4 regions of the Mesorhizobium sp. M2A.F.Ca.ET.046.03.2.1 genome follow, and region 2 is predicted to be linked to each of the others. Evidence: riboswitches for the same ligand, from Rfam matches in the RefSeq annotation. Region 2 holds a riboswitch; each other region holds the start of a gene.
What was found. A riboswitch is a leader RNA that binds a small molecule or an ion and turns the genes downstream of it on or off. The one in region 2 is predicted to bind cobalamin.
Positions count from the first base shown of each region.

Region 1 (7,722 bases), 3.0 Mb from region 2:
AATGCGGGCAGGGCAAGAAAGGCCCGGAGGGTCGGAGCATCCGCTCGCTAGACCCATGCGTTGGTCGAAGACCGAAATCGCGTCTTAGACAAAGAAAAAGCCCGCTGCCGGGAGGAGGTGGCAGCGGGCTCGATTTCGAATGAGACACGGGAGGAGGTGCGCCCCATTCAGCGTCGGCACCACATCTGGGAGGAGTAGATGGCCGACAACATGATCATACCGATAGCCGCCGATATTGCAATGCACAAATCATCTCTCGCAGGTGCGAAATCATGCCGCATCGGCTTGGTCGATCGTTAAAAGTGCAGTCAGGCTGCGCCATTCTTGCGGGCACGCTTGGCAGGTGCCGACGTTTCCGGTTCCTTCGGCTTGCGGCCCAGACCCATGGTCTTGGCCAATGCCGAGCGGGCCGCAGCGTAGTTTGGCGCCACCATGGGATAGTCCGCCGGCAGCCCCCATTTCGCGCGATATTCGTCGGGCGTAAGGCCATGGTGGGTAGCCAGGTGACGCTTAAGCGACTTGAACTTCTTACCGTCCTCAAGGCTGACAATGTAATCGGGTGTAACCGATTTTCTGATCGGTACGGCAGGGTTGAGAGGTTCCGACTTTTCTGGTGCTGCACCACCGGCAGTGGCTTTCAATGCGATGTGGATCAGGCCGATAAGCCCAGGCAGTTCACTGACGGGAACAGGATTGTTCGAAACATAGGCTGAGATGACATGGGCGGTGAGTTCGATAAGGTTATCAGCTGTCTCAGTTTCTTCGGTCATGAAAACGCTCCTGCGGACTTAGACTAGGCGTGGGGAATCAATTCATAGCTTAATAGTGACGGCCGCCTTTGATGGCAACCAAGCCATTGCACGATCTGTTCGCGGATCGCTACACACCCGGCCGCAGTCGCAGGATAACTCTTCAACCGTCATCGTCCTGACAACACCGCTGTGCCATGGTTGTGCCGCGTCGATGCGGCGCCTCTTCACCCAAATTTATTCGGATAGTTCGGAGAAACGAATGAACGCTAAGGCTTTCAGCAACCCCCTTTTCGTGAAGCGCGCAACGCACATCATCCAAGAGATTGCCGGCCTTGCGGATGCCATCGATTTTCTCAATGAATGGCCTGAAGATCGCAGAGACATGATCCACGAGATCGCCCTGAGGGCATGCTACGATGCATACGATGGGCGCAAGCCGGTAAGTACGGCTCGCAATGCCTTTTTCGGCTTTGCGAAACGGGTCGACATATTGGAAGATCCAACCTCGGCGATGAAGTGGATTGCTGCCTGCAGATCGGGCAGTGGAAAAGTGCAGGTGTAGACCTCGACGACGTCTGGCAAGGCGCGTCAAACAGTGCACTATTGTCCGAGTTTCACGGCTAGACCGCGCGAATGAGAAGCAGTTCCTCACCGCCGACTACAAAAGTGCAGATCGCACGCAACCTGACTATGGCCAGACGCAGCTCATGGCGATCGCTTGGTCGTGAATGGCCAGCCTCAGTGGTGCAGGTGCATCGGTCGCGTTCGACTGAGTAAAGAAATACGACCGGGGCAGTTTGCCGCATAGTGGCTGTGGAGGAGGGGGGATGACCGGGTTGATCAGATTTGAGAGGCCAGTCGTTGTTCAGGTCAGCCGCCGCAGCTCAGAGCGCATCGTGGTGGACGTCAACGACGCGGCCGCTATCTTGCTGCGGGATCTGCATAATGAGACCGATAAACGCAGAATAGCGATGGACGTCTGTCTGCAGGTGTTACGCGGTAAGACCCATGCGCCAGCCGCTCGACGAGCTTTCGTCGCAGCCGCGCTCGAAGCACGCATTCTGCGCAACGATTGAGATTTATGACGCCGCTCATGAATTTCGGCCCTCTGCGCATCGCTGTTGGCCACGGTCCGAACATCCCTGCCGGCATCCGCCAGGAGCAAGCCAACCCCGTTACTTCCGCAATGGCTTTCCTGGTCGCGCGTGGGATCTTCCAACATCAAAACACAAGGGGTCCGCCAGCCAAGCTGCGGTCGTTCGGCTTCGCCTGCGCGGCGATCGTAATTGGAGACAGAGGCAGACGGGCCATTGAGCGAGAGTTGGCCGACTGCAGATGGCGGAGCGTCGATACTGTCACGATAGTCAACAGAAGTGCCGTTTGAACCTCCCCCCAGATTAGCCCTGCATCCGGTTTCCCGGAACACCCTTGGACCGGCCCCGCGTGATCGCCGATGCCTCTCCCGATGGTCGCCGATGTCGGAACGGAGGTTTCGGCGATCGCATCGGAAAGATGATAGTGATATTGGACTAGCTTAAATCCGGAGTAGTCCGAAACCGCTGGGGGTCAGCCGTCTGATCTCTGGCCGGCTCATTTGAGGGCCGGCCTGCTTCGATCGCCCGCCAACGCCCGCCTTCGGAACAGCTGGCGTGGCCGCGCCATAACAAGGCCCGACCAGACCAAGCTTACGGAGGCGCTTCGGTCGGCGGCAGGTCGATTTCTTTGGGTGAGCCGGATAGCCTCCTCAACCTACTTCGCCCGGGGTGCAGCGTCGCCGCTCACCGCCGGCAAGTGTCACCGAGTCCTACGCCGTTTGCGCTTTTTCCCGAATTGCGCGTGCCGCAGCCACCATGTTCACCAGGGCAGAGCGGACCTCCTCCCATCTGCGCGTTTTGAGGCCGCAGTCGGGATTCACCCACAGTTGGTCATCCAACAATCGATCGCGCGCAAGCATGATGAGGTTGGAAATCTCGCCCACTTCCGGGACCCGCGGCGAGTGAATGTCATAGACGCCAGGTCCGATATCGTTCGGATACTTGAAGGTTCGAAGCGTATCGAGCAGTTCCATCTGCGAGCGCGAGGCTTCAATGGAGATCACATCCGCATCCATTGCGGCGATAGCGTCCACGATGTCGCCGAACTCGGAGTAGCACATATGGGTGTGGATCTGGGTCGCATCCTCGACGGCCGTTGAAGCCAGCCGGAAGCATTCGACGGCCCAGTCGAGATAGGCCTCCCAGTCGGCCTGGCGCAGCGGCAAGCCCTCGCGCAGTGCGGCTTCGTCGATCTGGATCATCTTAGCGCCGGCCTTTTCAAGGTCGCTCACTTCATCGCGAATGGCGAGCGCGACCTGACGGCAGACGGCTGAGCGCGGAAGGTCGTCTCGGACGAAGGACCAATTGAGGATCGTCACGGGACCGGTAAGCATGCCTTTCACCGGCTTCAGCGTTAGCGACTGGGCATATCGCCACCAATGTAGTGTCATCGGATTTTGTCGCGACACATCTCCAATGATGATCGGGGGTCGCACAAAGCGCGAGCCATAGCTTTGCACCCACCCGTGTTGCGTGAAGGCGAAGCCGCAGAGCTGCTCGGCGAAATATTGCACCATGTCGTTGCGCTCGAATTCGCCGTGGACCAGCACGTCGAGTCCGATCTCTTCTTGCCAGCGAACGGCGGCTTTTATCTCTTTCTTCAGGAACGCTTCATAGTCGACGTAACTCAGCTGGCCTTTGGCATGAGCTGCCCGCGCCTTGCGAATCTCGGCTGTTTGCGGGAAGGAGCCGATCGTCGTGGTGGGGAAGGGGGGCAAGCCAAACACGTCGGCCTGAAGCTTGGAGCGGCCGGCAAATGCGCTCTTCCGGCGCGTCATGCCGACCTTGATCCTGGCGACCCGGCCTTCGACGAGCGGATCATGCACCTTGGCGGATGTCGCGCGAACGGCGGCAGCCTCAGCCGACGCCTCCAGTTCGGCGGCCACTGCGTCCCGGCCTTCGGCCAGGGCACGGGCGAGCACGACCAGCTCGTCGGTCTTTTGCGCTGCGAAGGCGAGCCACGACCTCACATCCGCATCGAGTGCCGTCTCCAAGTCCAGGTCGATCGGCACATGCAGCATCGAGCAGGACGGGGCAATCTCCACCCGCTCCAGCGGCCAACCGGCGACGATCGGCTTGATACGGTCAAATATCGCAGGCAGGTTCGCGCGCCAGACGTTGCGGCCGTCGATCAGCCCGAGCGAGAGCACAAGTTCCTTCTGCGCGAGCCGGCCGACGGCCTCCAACTGCTCTGGAGCGCGCACGAGATCCACGTGCAGTCCCGCCACGGGCAGAGAAATTGCGGTCTCGAGATTGTCTCCCAGCGATCCGAAATAGGTAGCGACCATGATCTTCAACTCGGGTGCTGCTTTCGACAGCCGGGAGTAGGCGAATTGGAGCGCATCCCGTTCGTTGGGAATCAGATCGAGCACGAGCGCCGGCTCATCGATCTGCACCCAATCGGCTCCCGCGAGCTTTAGCCTCTGCAGGAGTTCCTCGTAGACGGGCAGCAGCCGTGGCAGGAGCGCGATAGGGTTGAAACCTTCCTCAGGTGACTTCGCCAACTTGAGAAAGGTAACCGGTCCAAGCAGGACCGGGCGAGTGTGGATGCCGAGCGCCTTGGCCTCGAGGAAATGATCGACCGGTTTCGCCGACGAGAGGGCAAAGCTCTGATCGTCCCTGAGTTCCGGCACAATGTAGTGGTAGTTGGTGTCGAACCATTTGGTCATTTCCATCGCGGCAAGGCCCTGCCCATTGGCCGCAGGCTCGTCACCGGCAGGTCCACAATCCGCGGCCTGACCTTGATTGCCGCGCGCCATGGCGAAATAGATATCGAGTGGGACCTCGCCGTCAGTCCAGGCGTATCGTGCCGGAACGGCGCCGACCATGGCGACTGTGTCGAGCACGTGGTCATAAAGCGAGAAATCGTTGGACGGGATTTTCGACACGCCGCGATCGTGCTGCTCCCTCCAGCTAGCGGCACGCAGCGTCTTCGCCGTCGCGAGCAGATCGGCAGCGCGAGATTTTCCGGACCAGTAGTTTTCAAGCGCGAATTTCAGTTCCCGCCGTCGACCGATACGCGGCACGCCGAGCGTTGCTACAGGAATTCGTTGAGAGACAGTCATGCCATACCCCGATGGTTGGGGCGGGGGACAAGGAACCCGCGAATAGGCGGCACGAAGCCGAGCTACCGCGACCACCAGACACCCCGCCCGTGGACGTTGTTCGTCGTGGCAGGTCTCCTGGCTCGCGGGTCAAAGCCTCCGCCCGTCTTCCCGAGGCCGTTCGCCTCAGTGACATCAATGGGCTTGGCTCGCCGCTAACAGTTGCGGGGGCAGCGCCGGCATCGCACCGGCTTCCCTCTTAGCTCCGCTACGGCAGTGCCGCGCGAAGAACCATGACATGCGTACAATCACAGCCGCTTCGATCCTTGTCAATACCATATAACGAGATGTTTATGTGATTATGCGAGTAACACCTTGCGCTGATCGGTCTCTTTCGCCCAAAGCCGCTTACGAGGGTCGGGTCGGTCGAAAGGCATTCAGCGCCGCCCCGTCGCGCTCGAACTGCGCTCCACCGAAGTGCTTCAGGGTGTTTGCCGACTGGCCGGCCGTCGACGCAAGTGCCCGTTCGCCTTCCACAAACATGGGGGTCATCGGGTGCACTCACTTTTGGCCCGAAATCGAATTCGTCATGTCCGGACAACCAGACGAATGAAAGCGCGATGGCTTCCGTTTGATCGGCGCTCGTTGGAGGCGGCGCCCCTATTGTTGGAACGGCGTGATCATCAGGTGGTGCCTTCTCGGGTCGGCCGCGTCGCAGTGCTCTTGCACAGAGAACGCATCGTCGTGCCAACTGGGAAAATCGTTAGGAACGATGCAATCGCTCTGAAAGCATTGTGTGACATTGCGGACATCGTCGACGATCCGACAACGGGCGCACCCAATCACCGGATCAATTCCGGTGCGATCGCTGGAACGTGCAGAACCAAAGCAGTGAAGCTCACAATGAACTTGCTTGCCCTACATGGGTGCACTTCGACTAAGTTGTCACGCTTATCACTTCTTTTCTGGATGCGGGCCGGCTGTTCCTCCCGATCATTGCCCAGGTTGACGGCCGGCATGCGGAACGTAGAGGAGCGTTCGGTCTTCGTGTAGGGGTGCGTTCGGCTTATTGGTTCGCTATGATTTGGCCCAGATCGGCAAGGCACTCGACCACGTAGTCCGGTCTGAATGGAAACCGCTCTATGTCTGCCAGCTTGGTCACACCAGTAAGCACAAGGGCTGTTCTCAGGCCCGATTCCAGCCCCGCGAGCACGTCGGTATCCATGCGGTCCCCGACCATGATGGTATCGACAGCTCGAACTCCCAGCCGGTCGAGCGCGTCGCGCATCATGAACGGGTTCGGCTTCCCGACGAAATAGGGCTGACGGCCGGTGGCCTTCTCGATTAGTGCCGCGACAGCCCCGCACGCCGGATGGGAGCCCCGCTCGGTCGGGCCAGTGGCATCCGGGTTGGTGGCGAGAAAGCGCGCGCCCTTCGCCACAAGCTCAGCGCCAGTTGCGATCTGCTCGTAGTGGTACGACGTGGTGTCTCCGAGGACCACGAATTCGGGGGCAAACTCTGTTATTCGGCAGCCTGCCTGCCGCAGGGCCTCGACCAGACCGTGGTCGCCGATAACATAGGCAGTTGATCGGTGCTTTTGCAGCGCCATGAACCGCGCGGTGGCGAGCGCCGATGTGTAGATGTGCTCTGGCTGCACGGCGAAGCCAACCGCTCTTAGACGCTCGGCATGATCTTCTGGCGTGAACCGCGAGTTATTGGTGAAGATCTGAAAGGGCTCACCCTTGGCGACTAGCCCGGCAACATAGCCGACCGAGCCAGAAATCGGTTGGCCGCCCCGGACCAGGACCCCGTCCATGTCGAGCAGATGCGCTATAATCATTGGATCTCAACCCTCAATGTCTTTCGTGCATGCGCGGCCTGGGCACGTCTTGTGTCACTGAATCTTCTCCAGGCGAGAATGCCGGCGACTGTACCGATTCAGAGCGATGCGCGAAGGGGGCTCAGTGGGCCGTGCGGCAATAAGGAGGTTGCGGCGTAAACGTTTCGGTGCGCCAATTCGCCGTGCGGACGTCTTGCATCGTCGGGTTGACTACCTTCGCTGTCTCAGCGCACCTGATGCACAATCGCCTTCTTAGTTGCAGCAGACACCGGCCTGGCGAGACGTGCCGCGGTATGCATCTAGACGCCCAGCTACGTTGAAACCCCTCTACAGCGAGGAGGCAAGGTGCACCTGCGGACGGTAGGTTGCTCACCTATCCAAGCTTAAGGCGCGCAGGCGGGGGCACTGAAACGACCCGAAGCGGTCCGCGCTCGAATCATCTCTTTGGTTTGATCGTGCGCCGCCCGAGGTGTCCATCCAGATAGAGATCAGATGCCGCCCATGCAGAGGTATTTCATTTCGAGGTAGTCTTCGAGCCCGTGGCGGGAACCCTCCCGCCCGATGCCGGACTGCTTCATGCCGCCAAAAGGCGCCGCTTCCGAAGACATACGCCCCGTGTTGATGCCAACCATGCCGTATTCCAATGCCTCGGCAACGCGCCAGACACGCTTGAGGTTCGAGGCATAGAAATAGGCGGCGAGGCCGTAGATCGTGTCGTTGGCCTCACGCACAACCTGATCCGCATCTTCGAAGCGAATGATCGGCGCCAGCGGCCCGAAAGTCTCCTCTTGCGCAACAGCCATGATGCTGGAAATTTCGGTGAGCACTGTGGGCTTGAAGAAGGTGCCATCCTTGCCGATGCGTTCGGCCCCGCATCGAATAATCCCACCCTTGGCAACGGCATCTGCAATGTGCGACTCGATCTTGCGCAGAGCATGGATGTCGATCAGCGGTCCAATGTCCACTCCGGCAACGAAGCCGTCGCCAACCGA
Region 1 is NZ_CP034449.1:1,295,039-1,302,760, reverse strand. It holds gene EJ072_RS36585 (cold shock domain-containing protein) at 1-143, shown strand, start outside; gene EJ072_RS06265 (MucR family transcriptional regulator) at 309-770, opposite strand; gene EJ072_RS06260 (DUF982 domain-containing protein) at 1,012-1,314, shown strand; gene EJ072_RS06255 (DUF982 domain-containing protein) at 1,580-1,828, shown strand; gene metE (5-methyltetrahydropteroyltriglutamate--homocysteine S-methyltransferase) at 2,557-4,911, opposite strand; cobalamin riboswitch at 5,001-5,201, opposite strand; gene EJ072_RS06245 (HAD-IIA family hydrolase) at 5,957-6,730, opposite strand; gene EJ072_RS06240 (NAD-dependent succinate-semialdehyde dehydrogenase) at 7,219-7,722, opposite strand, start outside.
Region 1: linked by a shared signal. The riboswitch ahead of metE (5-methyltetrahydropteroyltriglutamate--homocysteine S-methyltransferase) and the one ahead of EJ072_RS27145 (DUF1636 family protein) in region 2 are both predicted to bind cobalamin.

Region 2 (7,722 bases):
GCCTCTGTTGGGCCTCGTCGAGGCCGGCGCCGGTCATGGGCGGGGGCAGATGGCCCAGCGTGACGGCTGATATGCGGCGCTTGGCCTGCGCCGCTTCGCCGGGATTGGAGACGATGAAGGGATAGATGACCGGCAGCGAGCCGGTGACGATTTCGGGGAAGCAGGTGTCGGAGAGCGCGACCGTCTTGCCCGGCAGCCATTCCAGCGTGCCATGCGCGCCGACATGGACGATGGCATGCACGCCGAGCGATTTCCGCAGCCAGAATCCGAAGGCGATCAGCTCGTGGCGGGGAGGCAGGGTTGGGTCGTGGTAGTCAGCGCGGCGGTCGGCCGAGCGGCCACGGTCGGGGGCCAGTGCGACGGTGACGTTGCCGAAGGTCGCGGCGCGGAAGGGGAAGTGTTGCGGGGCGGCAGCCTTCAAAGGCAGGCGTTCCGTCGCCCCCTTCTCTGTCCTGCCGGACATCTCCCCCTCAAGGGGGGAGATTATTTCTTGCGCTCGGCTTTCGCCAATTTTCGGCCTAGCAAGGGGAGAGCCGGCGGCGGAGCTGCCAATCTCCCCCCTGAGGGGGAGATGTCCGGCAGGACAGAGAGGGGGGCCTCGCGCAGCCCTATCTGGTCTTCCGCGTTGCCCCAGGCAGCCCTGACTGCATCACGCGCGCCTTCCGGCAGTTCAGCGGACAAGCGCAGGTAGTCTTTTGAACTTAACCCGTGGCCACCCACCTCCAGCGCATCCAACAACGCCCGCGGCGATTGCGGAATCCCTTCAACCGCATAGCCCTGTTCCTTCAGGTCATGCATCATCGCAAGCACACTGGAGGGCACATCAAGCCCGACCGCATAGCCGGTCCGCCCTGGCGCGCTCGGATAGTCGGGGATCAGGATCGCCAGCTTGCGCTCGGCCCGCTTGGTCCTCTGCAGGCGGATAAACGCCGCGATCCGCTTGGCGACCTGCGCCACGCGGTCCATTTCCGGCCGGTTGGCAAAGGCGCGAAAGGCCAGTGCCGGATCGGTCTCGATCTCGCCCTTGAAGGAGATGGCGCCGGCCAGGATGCGGCCGTCGAGCTCGGGCAGGACGACATGCATGGCAAGATCGGCGGGCGCCAGGCCACGCTGGTTGTTTTCCCAGACCTCGCGGCGCGTCGTGGCGACGATGACCTGGAAGATCGGCACGCCGGCGCGGTCGAACAGGGTCTCGGCGCCGGGCTCCGCGCCGGATGCGAACGCGGTGGCGGTAATGATGGCGGCGGGGTGCAGCGAGGCGAGGGCGGTTTCGACGAAGGCGAGCGACGCCGGGTCTTTCAGGCTGGAGACGAAGATCGGCACGGGCGCGATGCCCTGCGAGCGTAGTGCGTCGACCAGCGCATCGATCGGCGCGACATCGGCGGCCAACAGCATCGAGCGGTAGAAGAGGATTGGGATGACGGCGAAATTGTCGACGTCGAGTTCCGTCGCCCCCCTCTCTGTCCTGCCGGACATCTCCCCCTCAAGGGGGAGATTGCTCTGTCATTGACGGCTTCGCCAATCGCAGACGTTGCAGATGGCTCTTTTGATGCCGACGAAGAAAAGGCGCCGAGGCTGGTGACGGCTGATCTCCCCCCTTGAGGGGGAGATGTCCGGCAGGACAGAGAGGGGGGCGAAGGATCGCCGACCACTGAAAGGTTCGGCTTCTCAACGACACCAACTCCCGGCTGATAATACCCAGCCTTCGGCACGCCGACCGGCTCGGCAACCGCCGCATCCGCTCCCGCAAGCCGCGCCAGCCTCCGCACCAGTGCGCTCATATTGGCCGGCCCGCCTTCGCGGAAATAGCCGAGCAGGGCGTCCAGCTCCGCACGCGGCAGGGTCGAGCCTTGGATCAGGCGCTGGTCCTCGTCATGACTTTCGCCGGGCAGCAGCGCGAGCTTGATGCCGCGCTCGCGCGCCACCGCGGCGAGCTGGTCGCAACCATAGCGCCACCAGTCATAGCCGCCGAGGATGCGGACGAGGACGACCCTGGCGTGGCGGGCGACGCTGTCGATCCAGAGATCGACCGACATCGGGTGGCGAAGATCGCGAAGAGCCGCCAGCCGCATCGAGGGCAGCCGCGCGGCATCGGCCTTCCAAGCAGCGGCCAGGCCGGCGAGGTCGCTGTCGGTGAAGGACAGCGCCACGACATCCGCAGGCGTCTGCCTGAGGTCGATCGGCTCGGCGAGATCGTCGAGCGAAGCGGATGTTGTGGCGAGGATATGCATCGCAGTCCGGATTTCCCTCAGCCGGCGAGGATACGCTCGATCGCCGGGCGGTTCAGCCCCTTGAGGCCGATGACGACAAGCCGCGAGCGGCGTTCGTCTTCGGCTGTCCAAGCGCGGTCGTAATAATGGTTGACGCGCGGGCCGACGGCCTGGAGCAGAAGCCGCATCGGCTTGCCGCCGACCTCGACGAAGCCTTTGACGCGCAACACATTTTCCTGCTCTGCGGCAAGGGCGACGCGCTTTGCCAACTCGTCCGGATTGGCAATCGACGGGATGTCGATGACGAAGGAATCGAAATCGTCATGCTCGTGGTCGAGCTCGTCGTCGTGATGGGTCTTGCGGTTCTCAATGTCGTCCTCGACGGCGAGGCCGAGGCCGAGCAGTACCGAAGGATCGACCTTGCCCTGCGCGGTCGGCACGATTTTCACGGCGCGCGCCACATGCTCGCCGATGACGGCGTTGGCGCGCTCAGAGCCCGCCGCATCCATCAGGTCGCTCTTCGACAGGATGATCAGGTCGGCGCAGGCGATCTGGTCCTCGAACACTTCTTCGACAGGATCGTCGTGGTCGAGCGAGTCGTCGGCGGCGCGCTGCGCCTGGAGGGCATCCATGTCCGAGGCGACGCGGCCGTCAGCCAGCGCCGGGCCATCGACCACGGCAACGACGCCGTCAACCGTCACGCGGCTCTTCACCGTCGGCCACTGAAAAGCCTGCACAAGCGGCTTCGGCAGAGCGAGGCCGGAGGTCTCGATCAGGATGTGGTCGACCTTCGGCGTGCGAGACAGGATCTGGTCGAGCGCCGGCACGAAGTCGTCGGCGACGGTGCAGCAGATGCAGCCATTGGCGAGCTCGACGATGTTTTCCTCCGGGCAGGTGTCGACGCCGCAGCCCTTCAGGATCTCGCCGTCGATGCCGACATCGCCGAACTCGTTGACGATGATTGCCAGCCGCTTGCCCTTGGCGTTCTCGAGCAGGTTGCGGATTAGCGTCGTCTTGCCGGCGCCGAGGAAGCCGGTGACGACGGTGCAGGGCACGCGGGAAACGGAAGCGTTCATGGTCAGTCCTTCAGCATGTCGCGGGGAGGGATGCGGGCAACCAGGCCGCGCTTGAGGGAATCAGGCCGGCCGCGCCAGGGGATCAGGCCGTCGGTCGAAGTGGCGAAGAGCTTTGCACCGGCGACGAGGTCGGCGCCGCTGGTCGTTTCCAGATCGCCGAAGACGTAGCTCCAGCAGCCGTCGCGCAGAAGTGCTGCGCTCAGCCGGCGCTTGCAGTTGCCGAGGCATTCGACGGTGCGGATGCGGATGTTTTCGCCCGATGCAGCACGGCGCGTGCCTTCGGCCAGCAACGCGCCGGCGCGCGGATGCGCATCGGACCCGGTCTCGTCGCGGCAGGATGAGCAGACGATGACGGTCACGCCGTCCGACGCGTCGGGCTCGGACGAAATGTCCGCGATGTTTGCCGGGAAACTGCCGTTGCGATCCAAAACCAGGCTCCTTGCCCGGAAAACCCGCCGGGCATTCGGATACTTAAAGTCTCAGACGGCAGGTCTCCTGGCTCGCGGGTCGTCGCCTCAGATGCCGCCTTCCCGGGAACATCCCAGTGGTTTTCGGCCGGGGCTCGTCGCTCACAGTTGCGGGGACAGCCGCGGATTTGGGTTTTGGCCCGCACCGCATTCCCTCTTGGCTCCTCCCTTTGCCGGGAGAAGACCGTCTGGGTCAGGATTTAGGCTTACGGCTAGGCGCCTGTCAACGCGCGGCTACGACACTGCGATGTCGGCCAGCGCCGGTCCGAGGTCGCCGGCCGGCGTCACTTCGATCGCCTCAAGGCCGAGCCAGCCCTGCGTCTGCTTCAGCTCCTCGAAGAGTTGGGCTGCCGTCTCGGGTGGCGCGCCGGCCTCGGCATAGGCGGCGTGGACGCGCAAGATGCTCGCAGGCCGGTCGGCCCTCAGGTCGACGCGGGCGACGATGCGGTCGCCGAACAGGAAGGGCAGCACGTAGTAGCCGTATTGGCGCTTTTCGGCCGGCGTGTAGATCTCGATGCGGTAGCGAAAGTTGAAGAGCTTTTCGGTGCGCGTGCGTTCGAAGACCACGGGATCGAAGGGGGCGAGCAGGGCGCGCGCTTCGATCCGGCGCGGGATTCGCGCGTCCTTATGGAGATAGGCGGGCCTATCCCAACCTTCGACCTTCACCGGCAGCAATTCGCCGGTTTCAACCAGTTCCTCGATGCGGTCCTTCGTATCGCCGGGCGCCAGCCGGAAATAGTCGCGGAGGTCGCCATAGGTGGCGATGCCATGGGCACGGGCCGAGATACGCAGCAATTCGCGATGCGCGTCCTCGACCGAGGGTACGGGCAGGTCGAGCACGGCCTGCGGCAAAACGCGCTCGGGCAGGTCGTAATAGCGTTCGAAGCCGCGCCGGTAGGCGGTGGTGATGCGTCCGGCCCAGAACAGCCATTCGAAGGCGTGCTTGGCCTCGCTCCAGCCCCACCAGCCGCCATTGCCCTTATGGCCCTCAATGTCGGAGGCGGCGATCGGCCCGCAATCGGCGACCTCTCTATAGATCTCGTCGATCATTTCCTTGCGCTCACGGCCCCATTTGGCCAGGCCGAGATACATCTCCTCGCCCTGCTCGGCGCGCTGCATGCGCCAGCGCAGCAAGGGGTAGGTCTCGACAGGCAGGAACGAGGCCTCATGCGCCCAATATTCAAAGACCGCGCGCTTGCGGGTGACCGCGGCGTTGTCGAGCAGCGCAAGCGGGTAGGGGCCGAGGCGGGAATAGAGCGGCATATAATGAGCGCGCACCACGGCGCTGACGGAATCGATCTGCAACAGGCCGGTTCGCGAAAGCACGCGCGCAAGGTGCCGGCGATCCGGAACCCCTGCGGGACGAGGGTCGTTGAACCCCTGTGATCCAAGCGCAATGCGCCTGGCCATGGCGAGCGAGATCTTCTCCTTCATCAAGCTGTCCTTGCCCCGATCGTCCGTTGGATTTTTAGCCGGTGATTCCGGCCATGCTAGCAGGCAAATGGCGGGAGATATGTCAGGAGAGAAAAGTGGAGTAAAAAGCGAAGGAAATCAAACAGGAGCGGATCGGACCAGTTTCTTCCGATATGGCGTCCAGGGCCGCGATTTGAACAAGGTTTGACTTGCGTCACCGAAACCGCTGCGCTAACCCTCGCCGCGTTGCAGCATGGGCTCCCTTAAAACGGTTCAGCGGTTAAACTGTCACGCTTCCGCATTAGAGTTCGTTGCTGTAATCAAAGTGAACTACCCCGCCGAAGGAAAGCCGCCGCATGAGCGCACTCCTGAGTTCATATCTGCCTATCGTGCTGTTCATCGCCGTGGCGATGATCGTGGGTCTGGCGCTCATCATTGCCCCCTTCCTGGTGGCCTATCGCAATCCCGATCCGGAAAAGCTTTCCGCCTATGAATGCGGGTTCAACTCGTTCGACGACGCCCGCATGAAGTTCGACATCCGCTTCTACCTGGTGTCGATCCTGTTCATCATCTTCGATCTCGAGGTCGCCTTCCTGTTCCCGTGGGCGGTGTCCTTCTCGAAGCTCGGCATGCTCGGCTTCTGGTCGATGATGGTGTTTCTGGCGGTGCTGACCATCGGCTTTGCCTATGAATGGAAAAAAGGAGCGCTGGAATGGGATTGAACGACAGTTCAGGCACCCTCGTCGCGCCGAAGCCCAAGGGCATCATCGACCCCAACACCGGCAGGCCGGTGGGGGAGGACGATCCCTTCTTCCTCGAAATCAACAATGAGCTGGCCGACAAGGGCTTCCTTGTCACCTCGACCGAAGCGCTGATCACCTGGGCGCGCAGCGGCTCGCTGATGTTCATGACCTTCGGCCTCGCCTGCTGCGCGGTCGAGATGATCCACACCTCGATGCCGCGCTATGACTCGGAGCGTTTCGGCGTCGCGCCGCGCGCGTCTCCCCGCCAGTCCGACATCATGATCGTCGCCGGCACGCTGACCAACAAGATGGCGCCGGCACTGCGCAAGGTCTACGACCAGATGCCGGAGCCGCGCTACGTCATCTCGATGGGCTCCTGCGCCAATGGCGGCGGCTACTACCACTATTCCTATTCGGTGGTGCGCGGCTGCGACCGCGTCGTGCCGGTCGACATCTATGTGCCCGGCTGCCCGCCGAGCGCGGAAGCGCTGCTCTACGGCATTCTCCTTCTGCAGAAGAAGATCCGCCGCACCGGCACGATCGAACGGTGAGCCGATGACCCTGGCGTTGAACGAACTCTCCACCTATCTCGGCGAGAAGCTCTCCGGCCGCATCGGCGAAGCCGTGCTTGCCTATGGCGAGCTGACCGTTTCGGTCGAGCGGGGCAATCTGATCGAAGTAGCGACCTTCCTGCGCGACGATGTGCGCTGCCAGTTCATCTCGATCATCGACATTTGCGGCGCCGACTATCCGTCGCGCGCCAAGCGTTTCGACGTCGTCTATCACCTTTTGTCGCCGAAGCAGAATGTGCGCATCCGCCTCAAGGTCCAGGCCGACGAGGAAACGCTGGTGCCGTCGCTGACCGCTGTCTATCCCGGCGCCGACTGGTACGAGCGCGAGACTTACGATCTGTACGGCGTGCTGTTCAGCGGCCATCCGGATCTGCGCCGCATCCTCACCGACTACGGCTTCGAGGGGCACCCGCTGCGCAAGGATTTCCCGCTGACCGGCTTCGTGGAGGTTCGCTACGACGACGAGGCCAAGCGGGTCATCTATGAGCCGGTCGAACTCAAGCAGGAATTCCGCAATTTCGATTTTCTCTCGCCTTGGGAAGGCACCGACTATGTGCTGCCCGGCGATGAGAAGGCGAAGGCAAACTGAGGCGCCACGATGGCTGAAACCTCCGTCCGTAATTTTAACATTAACTTTGGACCTCAACACCCTGCAGCGCACGGTGTTTTGAGATTGGTCCTCGAACTGGACGGCGAAGTTGTTGATCGCGTCGATCCGCATATCGGCCTGCTGCACCGCGGCACCGAGAAGCTGATCGAGGCCAAGACCTATCTCCAGGCCGTGCCCTATCTCGACCGGCTCGATTATTGCGCGCCGATGAACCAGGAGCATGCCTTCGCGCTAGCGGCCGAGCGCCTGCTCGGCATCGAGGTGCCGAAGCGCGGTCAGCTGATCCGCGTGCTCTATTCCGAGATGGGCCGAATCATGTCGCACATCCTCAATGTGACGACGCAGGCGATGGATGTCGGCGCGCTGACGCCGCCGCTTTGGGGCTTCGTCGAGCGCGAAAAGCTGATGGTGTTCTACGAGCGCGCCTCAGGTTCGCGCATGCATGCAGCCTATTTCCGGCCGGGCGGCGTGCACCAGGATCTGCCGCAGAAGCTGGTCGAGGACATCGGCAAGTGGATCGACCCTTTCCTGAAGTCGATCGACGACCTCGATGCGCTTTTGACCGGCAACCGCATCTTCAAGCAGCGCAATGTCGATATCGGCACGGTGTCGCTGGCCGACGCGTGGGCCT
Region 2 is NZ_CP034449.1:5,697,935-5,705,656, forward strand. It holds gene EJ072_RS27120 (cobaltochelatase subunit CobN) at 1-463, opposite strand, end outside; partial or broken gene EJ072_RS37035 (cobaltochelatase subunit CobN) at 616-2,231, opposite strand; gene cobW (cobalamin biosynthesis protein CobW) at 2,249-3,286, opposite strand; gene EJ072_RS27145 (DUF1636 family protein) at 3,289-3,714, opposite strand; cobalamin riboswitch at 3,754-3,957, opposite strand; gene EJ072_RS27150 (winged helix-turn-helix domain-containing protein) at 3,988-5,187, opposite strand; gene EJ072_RS27155 (NADH-quinone oxidoreductase subunit A) at 5,523-5,888, shown strand; gene EJ072_RS27160 (NADH-quinone oxidoreductase subunit B) at 5,879-6,460, shown strand; gene EJ072_RS27165 (NADH-quinone oxidoreductase subunit C) at 6,465-7,070, shown strand; gene EJ072_RS27170 (NADH-quinone oxidoreductase subunit D) at 7,080-7,722, shown strand, end outside.

Region 3 (7,722 bases), 3.1 Mb from region 2:
GAGCGCCTGCCCAAGACGCCAAGGCTCGCCTATGTCTGCGGCTCGAATGCGTTCGTCTCGGCCGCCGCCGACGCCTTGATCGGCGCCGGCGTTCCGGCGGGGATCATCCGCACCGAGCGCTACGGGGTTTAGATCATGATCCCGAAAAGTGGGTGCCGGTTTTCGGGAGGGATCATGCTTCAACAAAGAGCATGATCCCGGAAAGTGGGAACCGGTTTTCGGAAGAGATCATGCTCCAACAAAGAGCTGGATCAGGATGGCGATTCAACGGAAAATCATCCTGATCCGGCGCGCCGATTGCTCGGCGAGCCTTCGCCACGAGACGCCTCCGGGCACTGAACTTCTGTTCGGCAGGACAGCGGCCGGCGAGGGTGTTCCCGCAACGGCCCTTGCCTCGACCGACAAGCCTTCAGGCCTCGATGTCCAGCGCCGACAACGGCCTCGAACAGCAGGCCAGGATATAGCCGTCATCGATCTCGTGATCGAGAATGCCGCCATTGTGGCTCATCGAAACCTCGCCGGAGACCTTTTTCACCTTGCAGGTGCCGCAGAGACCGAACTCGCAGGCCGCCGGGATCCTGACGCCCGAAGCGCGCGCCGTCTGCAGCACGGTCTGTCCGGGGACGCATTCCGCATCGACGTTTGAAAGCGAAAAGCGGACCGGCGTCACCGCCTCGGCGAGCGGCTTGGCTTCGTCGCCGGCCGGCATCGCGAACGGCGCCGGGACTTCTTCCACGGCCGGCGCCGCGAAGCTCTCCTGATGGTAGCGGCTCATGTCGAAGCCGGCGGCCTCCAGCATCTGGCGCACGGCGCGCATGAAGGGGTCCGGCCCGCAGCAGAAGATTTCCCGCTCGCGGAAATCGGGTGCCAGAAGCGGCAGCCGGATCGCGTCGATGCGGCCCATATGGCCGAACCAGCCCTCGCGGCTCGACCGCTCCTCGATCATGAAGCCGAGCGACAGGCCGGGCATGCGGCTGCCGAGCAGTTCGAGCTCCTTGCGGAAGATGATCTCTTCCGGCCGCCGCGCGCAATTGACGAAACCGACATCGGTCCAGGGCGCGCAGTCGTTCAGCCAGCGCAGCATCGACATCATCGGCGTGACGCCGGAACCGGCCGAAATGAACAGATATTTGGCCGCTGGATGGCTGTGCAGCGAGAAATCGCCGGTCGGCCCGTAGGCCTTCACATGGACGCCGGGCTTCAGATTGTCGAACATCCAGCGCGTGCCGACGCTGTCGGCTTGCGCTTTCACCGTCACCGCGATCGAGAACGGCCGCGACGGCGAGGACGACAGCGTGTAGGTCCGCATCAGCGGCCCGTCGGCCGTCGGCAATTCCAGCGTCACGAACTGCCCGGGTTTGTAGCGGAACCAGGTCTGATTGTCGGAGCGGAAGGTGAACGTCTTCACCTGCGGCGCCTCGTCGCTGACGCCGATCACTTCCAGCACCTGCAGCCTGTCGTTCCAGGGCGCCATCTCGTCGAGATGGCGATAGAGGCCGAGATCCGTCATCGCGTTCATCTCCTTAGCCTTCAGGCGACGCTGCGCAACGCCGGGCGACCGCCTTCGGCAAGGCGCGGACCGATGAAGGAGGCGTACCACTCGACGAACTGGATGACACCGCCCTCATGCAACTCGGAATAGGGACCAGGCTCGTAAGCCGGCGACAGGATGCCGAGCGCGTTTTCCTCGACGATGCGGCGGTCCTGATCGTTGGTCTCGGTCCAGACATGGGTGAGTTCTGCCAGATCGTAGTCGACGCCTTCCACCGCGTCCTTGTGGACCAGCCATTTCGTCGTCACCGCGGTCTCGGTGGCGCTGATCGGCAGCACACGGAAGGTGACGGCGTGATCGATGAGGATGTGGTTCCACGTGGTCGGGTAATGGTAGTGCATCAACGTGCCGATGCGGTAGGCGGCGACGCTGGCGGACAGGTTTTTCGTCACGGCGCGTCTGCCGCTCATCGTGTAGCTGACGGCGTCGCGCAGCAGCGGCGCGCGCGTTGCGCGGTATTGCCCGGCCGGATCGATCCGGAACCGGCTCGGCAGACCCGCCGCCTCGCATTTCGCCCAGTGCGCAAGCATTTCCGGATCGCTGTCGGCGCCTTGCACACCTGTCACCGTCGGCGCTTCCGGAAAAGTCTTGCACAGTTCCGGATGGTTGCCGGCGCAATGATAGCACTCGCGGTTGTTTTCCCAGACGAGCTTCCAGTTGCCCTTTTCGACGATCGTCGATTCGAACGCGACCTTCGCCTCGCTCAGCCGGTGCGGCAGGACATAGGGTTCGATCATGGCGCGCATCGGCGCGAAGTCGGCCGGCTCTTTTGCCAGGCAAATGAAGATGTAGCCGCCGACGCTCTCGCAGGCCACGGGCTTCAGTCCGAACTGGCTCTTGTCGAAGCCGTCCGCCATCTGGCGCGCGAACAGCAGCCGCCCGTCGAGCTCGTAAGTCCACTGATGGTAGGGACAGACCAGCTTGGCGGCGGTGCCCTTGTCGGTGTTGCACAGGCGGCTGCCGCGATGCCGGCAGGAGTTGTGGAAAGCGTTGATCCTTCCCTTCTGGTCGCGGACCAGCACCACCGGATAATCGCCGATCTGAACGGTGATGTAGCTGCCTGGTTTCGGCAGCTCGCAATCATGGCCGATGAACAACCAGTCACGATGCCAGATCAGCTCCATATCGAGCTTGAAATAGTCGGGATCGGTGTAGAAGGGCTGCTCAAGCGAGTAGCCCTGCTTGCGGCTCTGCAGGAGCCTCAGCATGTCGTTGCGCGCATCCATGTCCTGTCCTCGCATCAAGGACTGAACTGGTGGTGATGGAGAAGAACGACCGCCACCGGCAGGGCCGGGCACGCGCCGTCCGCCTCTTGACCGCCCACCGCGATCAGTCGAGTTCAAAATGTCTCTGGCTGGTTTCCGGGCTTTGGAGTTGCCCTCGCGGGCGGTCGCAACACCTTCCCAGGCCCATGGCCCAGTGGTCTCCCGTTGCGACCTCACTCCACCACCGTTGCGGGGGCAGCGCCGGATTTCGACCGGCTTCCCAATTCTCCGCCTCGTCGCGACGAAGCGGCACCTGAGATGGCCTGATCTAACCACGACGGCCGGTTTCCCGTCGGCATGAAAACGACATCGCATCCATACGGCGCGACAATGGGCGGCGTGTTCACGTTGCCGATTCTCGTCCTTCTCGCCATGCCACCGGCTTCCAGGGGTGCTCCCGGACGAGGTTCGGGAGCGTCGTTGATGGTTAACAGTATCAAAAAGTGACTATTAGCAGATTCTAAAATCGAACCGAACGGTTCGTTTCTGTTGACGGTGCGTGCAGAACGCTGTGAACGTTGGCGCTCCGACACACTTGGTGAGCCAGCAGCATAAATCACATAAGTCATTGATTGAACTTAGCAAAAAAATGGTTGTAGGCATGCTTATGAAAACTTCAAGAGGCGGATTCATGGTCCAGACGAAAAAACTTCGTGATTGGAATCCCGCAGTCGGCTCACCCAAATGAGCGCTGTCCGAACGACGCGATTTCATTCCCAAGACACGCCGCTAGACGGACTGAATAAAAATACTGGAGTAGCAAAAATGAAAAAGATTGTTCTCACTGCCGCCGCCCTTCTGGCAATTTCCGGCAGCGCCTTTGCCGGTAGCGACAATTACAACGCGCAGGCTGCCAACCCGCCGGCCGCCACGGTCGACTCTTCTTACACAGCCTCGGTCCGCAAGTCCGAACCGGCTGAACAGAAGCCTGTCACCACGGGCGCCGACCGCAACCTTTTCGGTAACAACTAACAGCCGACTTCGAACGGCGACGGGTTTGCCCGTCGCCTCGGTCGGATCAGGAAATTCAGGAGTACTGAGATGAAAAAGATCATTCTTGCCACCGCGGCTCTCATGGCCGTTTCCTCGGCTGCTTTTGCGGGCAGCGACAATCACGGCAACAGCGGAGTCAACCAGCCGGCTCCCGCCGTGGATACGACCCGCACCTCGTCGATCGGCACCGACTCGCCTGTCTACAAGCTGCTGAATTCGTCCCGCGACGCGCAGAAGTCGGCTCCGCAGCAGGGCAGCGACCGCGACCACTTCGGCAATCGTTAACAGCCGACCGTGATTTGAAAACAGGAGCGGCGGGCCAGGGCCCGCCGCTTCTCTTTGCCGCAGCGGCTCTGCGCTCAGGCTGCCTTCGCCTCTTCGCGATGCAGCGTGAAGGAATGGCCGTCGGCGTCGAAAATATGCAGATCGCTGGCGCTTGCGTTGAGCCGCAGCGTCTCACCGCGCTTGACCTCGACATTGCCCGGCAGCTTGGCGACCAGCGGCAGGTCTGCGCGGCCGATATCGATATAGACGAGCTGAACCTCGCCGAGTTGCTCGATATAGTCGACCTTGCCCTCGAAGAGGTAATCGGAACCGGTGGCGATCGCGAGATCCTCCGGCCGCACGCCGAAGCTGACCGCCGCGCCATTCGCCGAAGCAGGCGTCGCGATCGGCACCGTCGCCTTGCGGTCGCCGACATGGCTGACCACGGTCGGATTGCCGGCCTTCTCGATCTTTGCCGGCAATATGTTCATCGCCGGCGAGCCGATGAACTGGGCGACGAACAGATTGCCCGGACGCTTGTAGAGTTCCATCGGCGTGCCGACCTGCTCGACGACGCCGTCCTTCAGCACCACGATGCGGTCCGCCAGCGTCATCGCCTCGACCTGGTCGTGGGTGACGTAGATCATGGTGGTGTTCGGCATCGATTCCTTGAGCTTGGCAATCTCGATGCGGGTGGCGACGCGAAGCGCTGCGTCGAGGTTCGAAAGCGGCTCGTCGAACAGGAACACTTTTGGGTTGCGCACGATGGCGCGGCCGATCGCGACGCGCTGGCGCTGGCCGCCCGACATCGCCTTGGGCAGGCGATCGAGATATTTGGTGAGCTGCAGGATCTCCGCCGCCTGTCGCACCCGCTTGTCGATCTCCGCCTTGCTTTCCTTGCCGATCTTCATCGAGAAGGCCATGTTGTCGTAGACGGTCATATGCGGATAAAGCGCATAGGACTGGAACACCATGGCGATGCCGCGCTTCGACGGCGGCACGTCGTTCACCACCTCGCCGTCGATCTTCAGTTCGCCCCCGGTGATCTCCTCGAGACCGGCGATCGACCGCAGCAAGGTCGACTTGCCGCATCCCGACGGTCCGACGAAGACGATGAACTCGCCCGATTTGATGTCTAGGTCGATGCCGTGGAGAATATTGAGGTTGCCGTATGATTTCCTCACCTGGTTGAGCGTGACATCGGCCATGGTTCTCTCCTTCCGTTGATCTCTATCTGCAAGTTCAGTCGATGCGCCCGAACCAGGCGCCGTATCCGCCGAGGCGGACCGGCCCGCTGCCAGTCTGTCCCGAAAAGCCATGTCCGGGCAAGGGCTTCAGCGAGCCTTGGCCGAGATTGACCTCGGCGGGCTTGCTGCCGAGGTTGAAGGCGCAGACGATCCGCTCATTGCCCTCGCGGCGCGTGAAGGCGACGGTATCGCCATCGCTTTCGATGAAGTCGATATCGCCCTTGCCCAGCGCCGGATGCTGGCGCCGGAAGGCGAGGAAGCGGCGGTAATGCTCGAGCAGCGAGCTTGCATCGCCCTGCTGCACGTTGACGGCCTGCGACAGGTGCCTGCCCGGCACCGGCAGCCAGGGCTTGGCGGTCGAGAAGCCGCCATTCTTGGCCGCGGCCTCCCACACCATCGGCGTGCGGCAGCCGTCGCGGCCCTTGAACTCCGGCCAGAAGCGGATGCCGTAGGGGTCCTGCAGGTCCTCGAACTTCAGCTCCGCTTCGCCAAGGCCGAGTTCTTCGCCCTGGTAGATGCATACCGAGCCGCGCAGCGACATCAGAAGCGCCGAGATCACCTTCAGATAGGCGGTCGGGTCCGTCTCGTTGGCGGCCCAGCGCGAGGCGACCCGCATCACGTCATGGTTGGAGAAGGCCCAGCACGACCAGCCGTCGCTGGCGACCCGGCCGAAGGCCTCCAGCACCGCGCGCACTTTCGCCGCGCTGATCTTCTCCGGCGCCAGGAAGTCGAAGGAATAGCACATGTGCACGCGCTTGCCGTCGGCGGTGTAGGCGGCGACCACTTCCAGGCCGCGCTGCGAGTCACCGACCTCGCCGACGGCGGCCTGTGCCGGATATTCGTCCAGAAGCGCGCGGAAGCGCTCGAGGAAGCCGAGATTCTCCGGCCGGCTCTTGTCGTAGATATGGTCCTGGTAGTTGTAGGGATTGACCGCAGGTGCGGTCTGGTCGTTGCGCTGTTCCGGCGGCAGCGCCGGATTGTCCTCCAGCCCCTGGCTGTGGAAGTAGAAATTGATCGTATCCAGCCGAAAGCCGTCGACCCCGCGCTCAAGCCAGAAGCGGGTGATGTCGAGCAGCGCGTCCTGGACTTCTCCATTGTGGAAGTTGAGGTCGGGCTGCTCGGCCAGGAAATTATGCATGTAATATTGCTGGCGGCTGGTGTCCCACTGCCAGGCCGAGCCGCCGAAGATCGACAGCCAGTTGTTGGGCGGCGTGCCGTCCGGCTTGGCGTCGGCCCACACATACCAGTCAGCCTTTGGATTGCTGCGGCTGGAGCGGCTTTCCTTGAACCACGGGTGGATGTCGGCGGTGTGCGACAGCACCTCGTCGATCATCACCTTGAGGCCCAGGCGATGGGCCTCCGCCACCAGCGCGTCGAAATCGGCGAGCGTGCCGAACATCGGGTCGACATCGCAGTAATCCGAGACGTCATAGCCGAAATCCTTCATCGGCGATTTGAAGAAGGGCGAGATCCAGATGGCATCGACGCCGAGCGAAGCGATGTAGGGCAGACGCTGAACGATGCCCTTCAGATCGCCGATGCCGTCGTCGTTGGAGTCCTGGTAGGAGCGCGGATAGATCTGGTAGATCACCGCGCCCCGCCACCAGTCTCGGTCGATCGCAGGGTCTGGTCTCGAAGTCGCCTTCAAAGCCGATTGCATGTCTTCAACCTCCTTTCACCGAGCCGGCAAGCAGCCCGCGGACGAAATAGCGTTGCAGCGAGAAGAACACGATCAGCGGCACGATGATGGTGATGAATGCCGATGTCGTGAGGATTTCCCAATTGCCGCCGCGTGAGCCGAGCAGCGCGTTGAGCTTGGCCGTCAGCACGATCTGATCGGGCGCCGTGCCGAGGAAAACCATCGCCACCAGCAGATCGTTCCATACCCATAGGAACTGGAAGATGGCGAAGGAGGCAAGCACCGGGAACGACAGCGGCAGCACGATCTTGACGAAGATCTCGAAATCGCTGGCGCCGTCGATGCGCGCCGATTCCATGATCTCGCGCGGCAGGCCGGCGATGTAGCTCCTCAGCAGATAGATGGCGAAAGGCAGGCCGAAGCCTGTATGCGCCAGCCAGATGCCGAGATAGGTCTTCGACGGCACGCCGAAGAAGGTGCCGACGCCGTTATAGAGCTTGAGCAGCGGGATGAGCGACATCTGCAGCGGCACGACCAGCAGGCCGATGATGACGGCGATCAGCAGCGCCCGGCCGGGAAAGCGCATCCAGGCGAGCGCATAGGCCGCGAAGGCCGCGATCAGGATGGGGATGATCGTTGCCGGAATGGTCACCGTCAGCGAGTTCATGAACGAGCGGCCGATGCCTTCGGAAAACAGCACGGCATCGTAGTTCTCGGTGGTGAATTTCGGCGGCGCCGAGGAGGCGTAATAGACGCGCTGGC
Region 3 is NZ_CP034449.1:2,579,967-2,587,688, reverse strand. It holds gene EJ072_RS12245 (ferredoxin reductase) at 1-132, shown strand, start outside; gene EJ072_RS35940 (hypothetical protein) at 173-319, opposite strand; gene EJ072_RS12240 (hybrid-cluster NAD(P)-dependent oxidoreductase) at 410-1,510, opposite strand; gene EJ072_RS12235 (aromatic ring-hydroxylating dioxygenase subunit alpha) at 1,531-2,778, opposite strand; cobalamin riboswitch at 2,887-3,089, opposite strand; gene EJ072_RS12230 (DUF680 domain-containing protein) at 3,583-3,789, shown strand; gene EJ072_RS12225 (DUF680 domain-containing protein) at 3,859-4,095, shown strand; gene ugpC (sn-glycerol-3-phosphate ABC transporter ATP-binding protein UgpC) at 4,170-5,282, opposite strand; gene EJ072_RS12215 (alpha-glucosidase) at 5,317-6,981, opposite strand; gene EJ072_RS12210 (carbohydrate ABC transporter permease) at 6,986-7,722, opposite strand, start outside.
Region 3: linked by a shared signal. The riboswitch ahead of EJ072_RS12235 (aromatic ring-hydroxylating dioxygenase subunit alpha) and the one ahead of EJ072_RS27145 (DUF1636 family protein) in region 2 are both predicted to bind cobalamin.

Region 4 (7,722 bases), 2.4 Mb from region 2:
CAGCGGAGCAGAATTCTGCACCGTTGCAACGCTTGGAAGTCACGGCATGGATCCTATGGTCTGCGCCGCGTCGCTTCGCTCCTTGCTCCGCCATAGGATGACGACGCAAGGGACGTTTCGGCCAATCGCCAAGGCATGCACCTAGAAACGCATATCCGAGCCGTTAAAAATTCTGTGTGCTCGAGAACTAACCCTCAGGCAGCGGGATAAACTCTTCCTCATCGCCAGGAACGATATCGAAGCGGCCAGTCTTCCATTCCTGTTTGGCCTGCTCGATGCGTTCCTTCGAGGACGAGACGAAATTCCACCAGATGTAGCGCTGGGAACCGAGCGAAGCGCCGCCGAACAGCATGAAATGCGCGCCGCGCTCGGAGGAGACGACGATCTCCTCGCCCGGCTTGAACACAAGGAGCCGCTCGGCCGGAAAAACATCGCCGGCGATCGAGACGTCGCCTTCCAGCGTGTAGATGGCGCGCTCTTCGGCATCGGCCGGAATTTGCACGCTGGCGCCCGCCGCCAGGCGCAGATCGGCATAAAGCGTGTCCGATGCGGTCGCGACCGGCGAGCGCAGGCCGGAGAATTCGCCGATGACGATGCGGCCGCTGACGCCCCCGGCATCGATCTCAGGCAAGCGGGCCACCGACGTGTTGGCGAACACCGGGGCAATCTCCTCCTTGCCGTCCGGCAGCGCCAGCCAGGTCTGCAGGCCGGAGACCGACATCGGCGCGCCGCGCAGTTCCTCCGGGGTGCGCTCGGAATGAACGATGCCGCGCCCGGCGGTCATCAAATTCACGTCGCCCGGCGCGATTACCATTTCGGTGCCGAGCGAATCCCGATGCCTGATCTTGCCGTCGAACAGATAGGTGACAGTGGAGAGCCCGATATGCGGGTGCGGGCGCACATCGAGCGCGTGGCCGGCGCGCAGGATGGCCGGGCCCATGCGATCAAAGAAGATGAACGGCCCGACCAGGCGGCGTTTTGCCGTCGGCAAGGCGCGGCGCACCGCGAAGCCGCCGATGTCCTTGGCGTTCGGGATGACCATCAGCTCGATCTGGTCGCAGGCGAAGGCATCGCCGGGCTCAGGGTCGTTTCCGGGAAAAAAGCTCATGATTATCCCTTAGGCGAAGCGCAACGCCGACCTGGCCTTCGCCTTGGCGGCCTCTTCCTCGCGATTGCGCGGTTCCTGGCTGGTTTCGAGCGAATCGATCAGTTCGCGCGCGGCGGCGGCGATCGCTTCCACGGCGTGATAGAAAGCATGCTCGTTGCGCTTGGACGGTTTCGTCGAGCCGCTCAGCTTACGCACGAATTGCAGCGCTGCATCATGCACCTCGTCATTGGTCGCCGGCGGCTCGAAATTGGCCAAGGTCTTGATGTTGCGGCACATGGCTTGAACTCCTTACCTGCTTGCTCTGCCCACCCAAACTATTCCGCATCGAGCGGCTCCGTTCCCACCGGCTTGCCGTCGCGCGACAGCCTGATCTTCTCAACCTTGTCCTCAGCCGCCTTGAGCAGTCGGTCGCAATGCGCCTTCAGCGCCTCGCCGCGCTCATAGATCTTGATCGACTGGTCGAGCGGGACGTCGCCGCGCTCCAGATCGTCGACGATCTTCTCCAGCGCGTCGAGCGCCTGTTCGAAGCTCATCGCCTTGACGTCCTCATTGCCTTCCACTGCCATACCCTATCCCTTCATCAGCCGCCCGACATGGGCGGCGACTGAAAATGCCAGTCCCTGCAGATCGTAGCCGCCTTCCAGCAGGCTGACGAGCCTGTTGGAGCTGTGGCGGCCGGCGCGTTCCATCAACTGGCCGGTCGCCCAGTCGAAATCGTCCTCGGTCAGATTGATCTCGGCCAGCGGATCGCGGTGATGCGCGTCGAAGCCGGCAGAAATGATGATCAGGTCCGGCGCGAACGCATCGATCGACGGCAGCACGCGCGACAGGAAGGCGTCGCGGAACATGTCGCTGCCGGTCCGCGGCGCGAGCGGCGCGTTGACGATGTTGCCGGCGCCGGTCTCGCTCTTCGCCCCGGTGCCCGGGTAAAGCGGCATCTGGTGGGTCGAGCAGTAGAGCACCGACGGGTCGTCCCAAAAGATGTCCTGCGTGCCGTTGCCATGATGGACGTCCCAATCGACGATGGCGACGCGCTCGGCCTGATGCTTCTTCTGCGCATAGCGGGCGGCGATGGCCGCCGTGTTGAACAGGCAGAAACCCATCGCCGTAGCCTTTTCGGCATGATGTCCCGGCGGGCGGGCGGCGACGAAGACATTTGAGGCGCGGCCCTCGAAGACGTCGTCGACCGCCGCGTTGGCCGCGCCGATCGCCGTCACCGCGGCCTGCCAGCTTTTCGGGCTGGCGCTGGTGTCGGCATCGATCGAGACGATGCCGGTCCGGGGGATCGCCGCACGCACGCGCTCGACGAAAGTCTCGGGGTGCGCATAGACGATGGTTTTCTCATCGCCTTCCGGCGCCTTGACGCGGTCGAGCGCCGAAAACGCCTCGTCGTCCAGCACGCGCTCGATGGCGCGCAGGCGGTCAGGCCGCTCGGGGTGGCCGGGCGGCGTGAGGTGTTCGAGGAAGATTGGGTGCGTGTAGAGACGGGTGGCCATGGCGCCTAATCTAGGCACCCGCGGCCGTAATGACCATGTTTGAAAAGCCGAATGGCTGGGGAAATTGCGCCAGCCCATGTCGTCCGCGCCATTGGCGGGTGCCGAACTTCGCGGTAAGGTCGTCCCGCTGCCTGGTGCCCGCGACGCGGGAGAATCGGGAACACGGTTTTATTCCGTGGCGTGCCCAACGCTGTGAGGGGGACCGCGCCGGCAAATGCCACTGTCGATGACGGGAAGGCGCCGGAGCGGGACGATCCCGAGCCAGAAGACCGGCCCGGCAGACATGGTTTTCCGCTTGGTCAGGCGGGGGACTGCTTGTCGCAAGGGGAAAAGCGATGACGGCAGCAGCGATCGCCGCGTGTGGCGACGACTTTGACCAATTGGCGCGCGACGCGGTGTACCGGGCGATGTTCACCAGGCGCGACGTGCGCAGCCATTTTGTCCCCGACAATCTGGATGACTGTGTGCTGGCGCGGCTTCTCACCGCCGCGCACCATGCGCCGTCTGTTGGCTACATGCAGCCGTGGAATTTCATCGTCATCCGTGATGCCGAGCGGCGCAGACAGGTGCGCGACCTGTTCCTCGCCGCGCGCGAGCAGGAACTGCCGGCGATCGAGGCGGAACGGCAGGCGCTCTACCGGAAGCTGAAACTCGAAGGCATCTGCGAAAGCGCGCTCAATCTCTGCATCACCTGCGACCGGCAGCGGTCGAAGGACTCACCGCTCGGGCGCTGGCACAATCCGGAGATGGATCTCTACAGCACCGTCTGCGCGGTGCAGAATTTCTGGCTGGCGGCACGCGCCGAGGGCGTCGGCGTCGGCTGGGTGAGCATCATCGAGACGGAGGCGCTGAAGAAGCTTCTGTCGATCCCCGAGCATGTCACGCCGATCGCCTATCTCTGCGTCGGCCGCGTCTCGGCATTCGCGCCGAAGCCGGACCTCGAAGCGCATGGCTGGGGCAAGCGCCTGCCGCTGCCCGAGTTGGTGATGAGCGAGACGTTTCGCGGCGCCGGCGAGGCGCCGCTCAAATCGGCGATTGCAAGGCTAGGTCGCCAGCAGTGATCAAGCGGCCCGGGGCGTATCCCAGCGCGAGCCGCCGAAGGAGCCCAGCGCCTTGTCGCGCAGCTCCCTGAATTTGGACGACGCCTCGGCGAGGCGGTTGTCCCATTCTGGATTGGGCACTTGGCCTTCGATGGTCTCGAAATACACCTGCATCAGCGAGGCGATGGCGAAGGGCTCGATGAAGGCCGCCTTGAAGGCCCAGGCAAAGACGATGGCCAGCACGAAGGCCCAGCCGGCAAGCTGTCCGGGCATGACCCAGAGGATCGCGGCGGCAGGCGCCAGCATCAACAGGAAAATCACGAAAGAAACGCCCCACATGATCGCAGCCAGCCAGACGGCGTTCTTGACCATGTGCTTGCCGTTCTGGGCGTACAGCACGACGCCTTGCCGGGCCGTCTCGAAGGGCGAGTTCGAATTGATGCGGATGTTGTAGCCGAGTATGATTTCGTCGACATAGGTCAGAGACAGGCGGATCACCGTGTTGATGAAGCTGACTAGGCCGCTCAGGCCCGGAATGGGCAGGAAGGCGGCAACGCCGCCGATCAGGCCGGTGATGGCGCGGATGGCGCCCTTGACCAGCTGGTCCACGACGAAAAGGATGTTGGCCTCGGCGAAACGCTGGCTGACCACTTCCTTGGCATAGGCGATCTGGCCCTGGCCGTCGGGCACGTCATGGCCGTCGATCAGATGTACCATGACGGCGATATGGCCGGCTTTCAGCACATAAAGGATGTATTCGCGGATCCAGTAGACGGCGATCGACACAATGCCGAAGCCGACCACGCCACCCCACAGCGCAAAGGACATCGGTCCATCCGGATCGGTCGAGATATGACCGACACCGTAGCCGACGCTGGCGCCCGTGCCGGTCGCCATGATGTAGGCGACTGTGATGCCGAAATAGACGATCATGCGAAAGACGATGAACGGCCATGTCCGCATCATGATGGACACAGACCGGCCAATGCTGAAGTCCCACATGGCCCCGACTCTCCACGCCCCAAGAGATGGCGCAGGAGGATGCGCTCGCCCCATAGATTGTCAATCGCGGCAGGGTTGCACCGGCCCGAAACCGGTGCACAACGCGGTGGCTTGGTTACCCAAGCGTGCCTCAGGGCTTTTGGCGTAAGCCTTCGAGCAGTTGCTTGAAGGCGGCGATCGCCTTCTTCGAGGTGGCTTCCGGATCATTCGAATTGGCGATGCGCTGCGCGGCCTGGCTGCTGGCACCATTGATCAGCCGCGAGGTTGTCTCAGGGTCGACATCGGTGACGACCACGCCCTCTTCCTGCAGCTTCGTCAGGTGGTCGGTCATCGAGGCGATGCAAGCGCTGGCATTCGGCCACTGCGCCGGGTCACCGAGCACCGCCGGGCCGTCGCGGAACATGATGCGCTGGATTTCCGGCTCCAGCGCCATCTCGATATAGGTGGTGCACTCGTCGACGAAATGCTGCCAGCGCGTCGGCGCCCTCGAGGCCACCTCGTTGACGCGCAAGGCCATTTCGCGGTCGATCTCGGCGATCACGGCCTGCAGCAGCCCCTTCTTGTCGCCGAAATGATGGTAGAGCGCGCCGCGCGTGAGGCCGGCCGACGCGGTGAAATTGTCCATCGAGGACTCGGCATAGCCGACCGTGCCGAAGGCGTGGCGGGCGGCCGCGATCAGCTTGGCGCGCGTCTCGGCGATCATCTCCTTGCGCGGTCTGTGCATGGCTCTGGCCCTATTCACATACGCTTCGTATGCCAATTTACATACGCGGCGTATGAACTATCTCACATTCATACGCAACGTATGTAATTGTGGTATGCACCCTTGTCGAGGAGCAGGATCATGCGAAACCCCTATGCGGACATCTTTCGGGCTCCTGGCACGAAAGGCTTCGCCACAGCCGCCTTCGTCGCGCGCTTGCCGATCGCCATGGCACCGATCGGCATCGTGGCGATGCTGTCGCAGACGCATGGCGAATATTGGCTGGCCGGCGCCGTCTCGGCCACCTATGCGCTGGTCAACGCTTTTCTTTCGCCGCAGGTATCGCGGCTGATGGACCGCCGCGGCCAGACGACGATCGCAGCACCCATGACGCTTGTCTCGGCGCTTGCCTTCGCGACATTGATTATCGCGGCCAACCGGCACTGGCCGGCTTGGACCTTGTTCGGTTCGGCCCTGCTCGCCGCCGCCATGCCCAGCATCCCGGCGCTGGTCAGGGCGCGCTGGACCGAGATCTTTCACGATCGGCCGGAGTTGAACACCGCCTTCGCCTTCGAATCGGCCGCCGACGAGCTGGTCTATGTCGCAGGCGCCTCACTGTCGGTGGGGTTGAGCGCAGCGCTGTTTCCCGAAGCCGGCATGGTCGTCAGCACACTGCTGCTTGCGCTGGGCTCGGCGGCATTCCTGCTGCAGCGCTCTTCCGAACCACCCATCCGCCCGGCCGAACATGGCGCGACCGGTTCGGCGATCCGCCTGCGCGCGGTCCAGATTATCACCTTCGCGCTGATCTTCGTCGGCGCGACCTTCGCCACCACGGAAGTCACCACCGTCGCTATCACCAAGGCGCTCGGCCAGCCCGAGGCGGCGAGCCTTGTCATCGGCGTCTATGCGCTGGGATCCTTCGTGGTTGGAATCATCGTCGGCGCGCTCAGCCTGAAGGCGCCGCTGCAGCGGCAACTGGCGCTCGCGGTCACCGTGATCGCGCTCACCACTTTGCCGTTGCTTTTCGTCGACACCGTGCCGACGCTGGCGCTGGCGGTCTTCGTCAGCGGCGTCGCGATCTCGCCGACCTTCATCACCGCCTTCGGCCTGATCGAGCGCCACGTGCCGGCCGCGATGCTCACCGAGGGCGTCACCTGGGTGACGACCGGCATCGGCATCGGCATGGCGCTGGGCTCCTTCGCCGCCGGCTGGATGGTCGACACTTTCGGTCCACAGAACGGATTTTGGGTCTCGGTGGCTGCAGGCGCGATCGCACTGGTCACCGTGCTTGCTGGCCAATGCCGGCTGGCCACGGACGATTGCGATGTGGACAGAGGCGAAGCGGTGGCGCCTGCGGAGTGACGGTTATTTGGCCGACGTTGCGGTTAGCCCGAGACCTACGCGACGTCGTCATCCACGGGCGAAGCGACGCGCAGCCGAGCGGAGACCCGAGGATCCTTTCCGTGACCTTGATCGTAGGACGCTACGGAGCGGAATTCTGCACTGTCGCAACGCGTGAAAGTCACGGAATGGATCCTCGGGTCTGCGCGCGTCGCTTCGCTCCTTGCTCCGCCCGTGGATGACGACGTCGGATAGGTTTCGGCCAATCGCCTGCGTTGCGGAGGGTTCGGCCAAGCGCCCATGTCCGGGAGGCTTCGGTCGGTCAGCAACGCTGGCAGGCTGCCATAGACCTTCGGCGTCAACCCTGACGAACTACAGAATCTCGGTCTTGGCGATGTGGATGCCAAAGCCCTCGAGGCCGACATAGTGGCGCTCGCGCGAGGCGATCAGGTTGATCGAGGAGATGCCGAGATCCTTGAGGATCTGGGCGCCGAGGCCGATCTCGCGCCACTCGTTCTCGCGGCGGCGAGCCTCTTCGTGATCTTCGCGGTCGCCGCTTAGCGGCCGCTTGCGCTCCTGATGGGCGACGCCGACCGAGCCTTCGCGCAGATAGACGATGACACCGCGCCGGCGCTCGCCCATCGCCTTCATGATGCCGTCGAGCCGGTGGCTGGTGCCGAAGACATCGGTCACGACATCCTCCGGATGCAGGCGCACCGGGACCTCCTCACCGTCGCGGATGTCGCCGAAGACGACCGCCAGGTGGTGCATGGAATCCCATGGCAGCGTGTAGGTGAAGGCCTGCGCCTTGCCGCCGGGCGTTTCGATGTCGGAACAGGCGACGCGCTGGACCAGCGTTTCCTTACGCTGGCGGTAGGCGATGAGGTCGGCCACCGACACCTGCTTCAGGCCATGCTCCTCGGCGAAAGCCTGAACTTGCGGGCCGCGCTTGACCGTGCCGTCGTCATTGACCAGCTCGGAGATGACGCCGACCGGCGGCAGTCCGGCGAGCTTGCAGAGGTCGACCGCGGC
Region 4 is NZ_CP034449.1:684,947-692,668, forward strand. It holds gene EJ072_RS03395 (pirin family protein) at 188-1,108, opposite strand; gene EJ072_RS03400 (DUF2277 family protein) at 1,118-1,384, opposite strand; gene EJ072_RS03405 (exodeoxyribonuclease VII small subunit) at 1,423-1,674, opposite strand; gene EJ072_RS03410 (histone deacetylase family protein) at 1,678-2,604, opposite strand; cobalamin riboswitch at 2,720-2,897, shown strand; gene bluB (5,6-dimethylbenzimidazole synthase) at 2,940-3,665, shown strand; gene EJ072_RS03420 (hypothetical protein) at 3,666-4,646, opposite strand; gene EJ072_RS03425 (TetR/AcrR family transcriptional regulator) at 4,777-5,370, opposite strand; gene EJ072_RS03430 (MFS transporter) at 5,491-6,711, shown strand; gene ribB (3,4-dihydroxy-2-butanone-4-phosphate synthase) at 7,063-7,722, opposite strand, start outside.
Region 4: linked by a shared signal. The riboswitch ahead of bluB (5,6-dimethylbenzimidazole synthase) and the one ahead of EJ072_RS27145 (DUF1636 family protein) in region 2 are both predicted to bind cobalamin.